Linked DNA regions of Priestia megaterium. Each later gene encodes a partner of the first gene's protein in a complex. Links are inferred from orthologs where the notes say so. Each region holds a gene or a part of one and is shown on either strand. Other genes may lie near its edges. The genes, in order: CEQ83_RS06245 and CEQ83_RS06755.

The links.
Region 2: CEQ83_RS06245 (region 1) and CEQ83_RS06755 share a complex: the UniProt entries of both Bacillus subtilis proteins name them as parts of the ktrCD complex. The link is inferred for Priestia megaterium from one-to-one orthologs.

What each region holds. Positions count from the first base shown.
Region 1 is NZ_CP023317.1:1,241,477-1,244,658, reverse strand. The notes cover bases 231-3,077. They hold CEQ83_RS06245 (TrkH family potassium uptake protein), read right to left. Parts: upstream 2,421-3,077; coding sequence 1,041-2,420; downstream 231-1,040. Other genes in these bases: CEQ83_RS06240 (class III poly(R)-hydroxyalkanoic acid synthase subunit PhaC), read right to left, coding at 2,737-3,077; CEQ83_RS26945 (hypothetical protein), read right to left, coding at 515-673; CEQ83_RS26950 (thiamine pyrophosphate-dependent enzyme), read right to left, coding at 339-512; CEQ83_RS06250 (B12-binding domain-containing radical SAM protein), read left to right, coding at 231-311. Also shown: more of CEQ83_RS06250, read left to right, coding at 1-230; more of CEQ83_RS06240, read right to left, coding at 3,078-3,182. UniProt on the Bacillus subtilis protein: Integral membrane subunit of the KtrCD potassium uptake transporter. The 2 major potassium transporter complexes KtrAB and KtrCD confer resistance to both suddenly imposed and prolonged osmotic stress.
Region 2 is NZ_CP023317.1:1,346,974-1,350,069, forward strand. What follows is about bases 204-2,964. They hold CEQ83_RS06755 (potassium channel family protein), read left to right. Parts: upstream 204-1,133; coding sequence 1,134-1,796; downstream 1,797-2,964. Other genes in these bases: CEQ83_RS06750 (ABC transporter ATP-binding protein), read left to right, coding at 204-984; rnjA (ribonuclease J1), read right to left, coding at 1,839-2,964. Also shown: more of CEQ83_RS06750, read left to right, coding at 1-203; more of rnjA, read right to left, coding at 2,965-3,096. UniProt on the Bacillus subtilis protein: Catalytic subunit of the KtrCD potassium uptake transporter. The 2 major potassium transporter complexes KtrAB and KtrCD confer resistance to both suddenly imposed and prolonged osmotic stress.

The DNA.
Region 1 (3,182 bases):
AAAAGCATAAGCCTCGTAAGCCTTGGTGGGACGATAAAGTAGAAAAACAAGTCCGCTCTCATTACTATCAGCAAATGCTTGCTAATCCTTCTACCATGGGACAGGCTTTTGAAGCTGAACAGCTTGCTGAAAAAGAATTATACAAGCACACTGTTTTAGAGATTCTTCCATTTGATTATATGTATTATAAACAAACAGGACAAATCAATGAACAACCATCTGTTCTTCTTGCTTATTATGATCAAAAAGCAAATGATACAAAACTTTATTCAGCACCTGTAGAAGCATTTGGTCTTCCAGTTGTAAGCTAAAACCTCGGATATCCGAGGTTTTTTTCTTTAGCATTCTTTTTTCTTTTCATGCTCTTTATCAGACTTTGTCTTTCCAAGGGATTCATATATTTTAGCTGCGTTCGGATCGCCCATTTCCGTTCCAAACTCTTCTTGCAGTAATTGTTTTTGTTTTGCTTCGGTGCTCGCGATGTGCTTATTATTTTGTTTATGTTTGCTCATCGTTACTTACCTTGCTTTCCTTTTTTAGAATTGCGATTCGCGCCTTTAGCCGGCTCCTCGCCGCCAGCATATTCAGCAGCAAATTCTGCATCTGAAAGGCTCTCTTTTGGTGTATTGTTGTTAGTTAGTGCTGATTTGTACCCTACTTTACGCTTTGCCATCATCTATCCCTCCTATGCTTGGAAGTCCATTGAACTTCCTTTTCTTAGAATGCGCGTTTTGCTAAGCAATATAAGCAGAAAAAGCTGTAAAAAAGCGGTTGAAACATAACAAAATCACTTTACTCTAAATACGAACAACTAGGATAAATGCGTTGAACCGCTTGTGACACCGCTGTTGATTTCCGTGCAAGGCTTCGCTTTCCGCGGGCGGTCGATAAGCCTCGCCCTCCCATCAACAGCTAGAAGCAGCTACATGAAACCTACGTTCACCATCATAATAAAAAGATCCGAACGAGTTGGATTCTTAATCAAGAAACAAACTCATTCGGATCTTCCTTCAACTAACATATTTTTGTCCCAGCCTCTTTTATCCAATAATGATACGTTCTTTCGGATAGTGATAATCCGGTCCAGACGTTGGACGGCGAAGCATTAAGATAAATGAAAACATGCCAATTCGGCCAATGAACATTAAAATCATAATAACGCATTTTCCGATATCAGAAAGTCCTCCTGTAATGCCCATTGATAAACCGGTTGTCCCAAAAGCTGAACACACTTCAAAAATAAGCTCAATGAGAGAAAAATGTTCTGTAATACTTAAAATAAGAAGAGAAATCGAGCAAATGATCACGGCTAACATCGACACGGCTACTGATTTGATAATGTCATCTTCATGAATTTCGCGGCGAAAGATTTTAATCGTCTTATTTCCTCTTACGTAATAAAACAGGAAAAGAATATTTAATGCAAACGTCGTCGTACGAATTCCTCCTCCTACTGAGCTCGGTGAAGCCCCGATAAACATCATCGCGCTCATCATAATTAACGTAGGAAGTGAAAACTCATTAATATTCATGGTCGCCACTCCTCCGCTCCTTGTAGCAGCGGATTGGAAAAACGCATAAAAGAACGATTCATCCCAAGACTTATCTGCTAAAAACCCTGAATGCTCTAGCACAAGAATTAAAATTGTTCCCCCTGCCAACAGCAGAAAAAACATAATGGTCGTTAGCTTCGCAAATAGAGAAAATTGAAATTTACGCTTATCTTTAAATGTTAAAAAATAGTGCTTAATCTCAATTAACACAGGGAATCCAATCGCTCCAAGCGTAATTAAAATAACAGTTACCACTTGTACAAAATAATCATGGGCATACGGAATAAATGAAGATCCTGTAATATCGAAGCCGGCATTTGTTGTAGCGCTGACAGAAGCAAAGAAACCATGCAGAAACGCATCTGTCCAGCTCGAATAGTAACGGAGAAAATGTAATCCTAAAATAATGGCACCAACTAGTTCAATAGCAAAAATAATAAATAAAATATTTCTCATCAAGTCAACTAATCCTGATAAACGGGATTGGTTATGATCTGTCATAATGAGCTGACGTTCCTTTAAACCAATTTTTTTACCTAAAATCATCCAAATGAATGTACTGAGTGTCATCACACCAATACCACCGATTTGAAAGATAAAAGCGAGCAAAAAATAGCCCGTCGTACTAAATGTATCCGGAGTAGAAACAGGTGTCAGCCCTGTTACACTTACCGCACTAACGGCAATAAATAAGCGATCAATAAATGCTAACTTCACTCCCGGCTTTAAAGCTTCTGGAATACTAAGCAATAGAAATCCAAGCGTAACAGCCACTATGTAAAATGTAACAATAATTTGAGCTGAAGACATCTGCCTTACTCGTCGTTTCCATGGTTGCGGCATAATCTGACATTCCTTTTTTGTTATAATACTAATAGTTTTCTTCTTTCTTCCCAAAGCATACTCATTGTTACATGGATCGTAATATCCATGTAAAAAATCCCATGTTCAAGAAGGTGACTACATTAGTATAAAAGAAGTCACCTCACTTGTCATTAGATATCATAAATCCCAGCAGCCTGCATCAAGAACCGTCACTCAATATGGTCTGTTTACAAAAAAACAGCTAGAAGCAACCACATACTTGAAACCTGCGTTCACCATAACAAAAAACGAACCACTAATATCAGTGGTTCGTTTTTTACTTCGGCTAAAATATTTTTGTCCCAGCCGCGTCTTTATTTTATTTAGAACGTTTTTCTAGCCAATCGCCGATTGAAGGATATGTTTCCTTCACTGCTTTTGGACCAAATACAACAGATACGTGACCTGTTTGCAGCAATTTGTACTCTTTATCTTCACTTGAAACAGCGTCCATTAAAGCTGCCACTTGATGCGGCATCGCAATATGATCACGGCTAGCAGCAATGTTTAAAATATTAGCTTTAATATTTTTCAAATCTACTTTTCGGCCGCGAACTTCAAGTTCACCATTGATTAATTTGTTTTGTTGATAGAAGTCGCGAATCCACTGACGATAAGCTTCACCAGCAAATGGGATTCCGTCAGCAACCCACTTTTGCATTAGCTTCCAGCTTTCAACAAAGCGCTGATTTTCCGAACGATCCACCAGCGTTACATACGGACCGTAAAAATTTGTGATTGGCTTTAGCATCTTGTTTCCAAAGT
Region 2 (3,096 bases), 110 kb from region 1 along the record:
GAATTCACAAATGCTGTCGGAACGGCCATTTTAATTTGGTTCGGTGCCGCACTTATCCAAGATGAGCGGCTAACAATTGGTATTTTTGTATCATTTGCTTTTTATCTCGGGATGTTTTGGGAACCGATTTCTCGTTTAGGGCAAGTGTACAATCAATTATTAATGGGAATGGCTTCATCCGAGCGCATTTTTGAATTTCTAGATGAAAAACCTCTCGTCGCAGATTTGGAAACCGCTACGTCTTTAGAGAATATGAAGGGGAAAGTTGAGTTCAAGCACGTCTCATTTTCTTATGATGGGAAGCGGAAAGCTCTAAACAACGTATCAATTGAAATAAAAGAAGGACAGACGGTTGCTTTAGTGGGGCATACTGGATCTGGAAAAACATCCATTGCTAATTTAATCACACGTTTTTATGATGTGAACGAAGGGCAGATTTTAATTGATAATATGCCTATTCAAGATATTACGTTAGCGAGTTTACGAGCACAAATTAGTATTGTGCTGCAAGAAACCTTTATTTTTTCAGGAACCATCACGGAGAATATTCGGTTTGGAAAACCGGATGCTACCGATGATGAAGTAATTAAGGCCGCAGAAGCGGTAGGGGCTGCAGATTTTATAAAGCGTCTGAAAAAAGGCTATGATACGGAAGTAGAAGAGCGAGGAAACGTCTTATCGGTGGGAGAGCGTCAATTGATTTCATTTGCTCGAACGCTGTTGGCTGATCCTCGTATTATCATTTTAGATGAAGCGACAGCAAGCATCGATACAGAAACAGAAGTGAAGATTCAACAAGCGCTTAAAACGCTGTTAAATAACAGAACGGCCATCATGATTGCTCATCGGCTATCGACTATACGAGAAGCAGATAACATCATTGTGTTAGACCACGGAAGCATTATTGAAACAGGCAATCACGGGGAACTTATGCAGCAAAAAGGCGTATATTATTACCTTGTTCAAACCCATGCTACAGCTTAAAAAGCAGAAGGAGCTGATCCTTCTGTTTTTCTATGAGAAATAGTAAAGACATATAAGCGTTGTTAACGGGAAAATGAGGTTGATACAAAAGAATTGTGGTAAAATAACGGTAGTTCAGATTTTTTCCTGTACATAATGGAGGAATTCAAATGAAAAAAGAATTTGCAGTCATCGGATTAGGTAGATTTGGTGGAAGTATTTGTAAAACATTAAGCGATCAAGGAATGGAAGTTCTGGCGATTGACATTGATGAAGAAAAGGTAAATGAGTATGCTAACGTTGCTTCGCATGCAGTAGTAGGCGATTCAATGGATGAAGGGGTTCTAAAAAGTTTAGGAATTCGTAATTTTGATCACGTTATCGTAGCTATTGGCGACAATATTCAGGCAAGTATTTTGACGACCCTTATACTAAAAGAGCTGGGGGTTGAAAAAATAACGGTAAAAGCGCAAAATGATTATCATGCCAAAGTATTATCAAAAATTGGCGCCAATTTTATCGTGCATCCCGAACGAGATATGGGACGAAGAATTGCCAATAACATGATTTCAAACAGCGTGCTGGATTATTTGGAGCTATCTGAAGAACACAGCATTGTCGAATTAGTAGCAAGCAAAAGAATGGCTGGTAATACGCTGATTGAGTTAGACATTCGTGCGAAATATGGTATTAACATTGTAGCCATTAAGCGTGATCGAGATATCATCGTTTCTCCTCAGGCGTCCGAAACGATACAAGAAGGAGACGTGTTGATTGTTATTGGAGCAGACGCAGATATCAACCGCTTCGAAAATAAATTTGCCAGTTCCTAATAAAAAAGAGCAGATGCAATTGCATCTGCTCTTTTTCTTTTATTAAACCTCCATAATGATTGGTAAAATCATTGGACGGCGCTTTGTTTTTTCGTAAAGGAATGGAGCCAATGTGTCTGTGATTTCATTTTTAATCTCAGACCATTGTGATGTACGACGTTCCATCACTTTGTTCAAGTGTTTTGTAATGAGGGACTGTGCATCATTAATTAAGTCGCCAGATTCGCGCATATAAACAAAACCACGAGAGATAATGTCTGGACCAGCAGCGATTTTGAAGTCTTTCATATTGATGCTTACAACGACAATAACAAGTCCTTCTTCAGATAAAATACGGCGGTCACGAAGTACGATATTTCCAATGTCACCAATTCCGCTTCCGTCAATATATACAGAGCCTGAAGGGATTTTTCCAGCTACTGAAGCTTCACTGTCGCTTAAAGCTAGCACCTCTCCATTATCCATAATGAAGCAGTTTTCTTCAGGAACTCCACAGTCTGTTGCAAGTTTGATGTGCATCTTCTGCATGCGATACTCACCGTGAATTGGCATAAAGTATTTTGGTTTCATCAAACGAAGCATTAATTTTTGCTCTTCCTGTCCGCCGTGTCCAGAAGTATGAATATCGTTTAGAGCACCGTGAATAACCTCTGCTCCTGCACGGAATAGCATATCAATTGTTTTGCTAACACTTACTGTATTTCCTGGAATAGGTGAAGATGAGAATACAACCGTATCTCCAGGGATAATTTGAATTTGGCGGTGAGTACCATTTGCAATTCTAGATAGCGCTGCCATCGGTTCACCTTGGCTGCCTGTACATAAAATAGTCACGCGGTTAGCTGGAATTCGGTTAATTTGAGAAGGCTCAATGAACGTATCTTTTGGACATGAAATATATCCAAGCTGTTGGCCAATCTCAATAGCTGCTTCCATACTGCGTCCGAATACAGCAACTTTGCGGTTATGCAATACGGCTGCTTCCACTACTTGCTGTAAGCGGTGAATATTTGAAGCAAACGTTGCAAAAATAATACGGCCGTCTACTTTACGGAAAATGTCATGAATGCTGTCACCTACGCGGCGCTCAGACATCGTAAAGTTAGGAATTTCACTGTTTGTACTGTCTGAAAGCAAGCATAGAACGCCTTCTTTACCGATTTCAGCCATTTTTGTTAAGTTAGCCGGTTCGCCCACTGGTGTAAAATCAAACTTGAAATCTCCTGTATGTACGATTTGTCCGTTTGGTGTTTTTACCACAATTCCGTAAGAATCAGGAATACTGTGAGTTGTGCGGAAG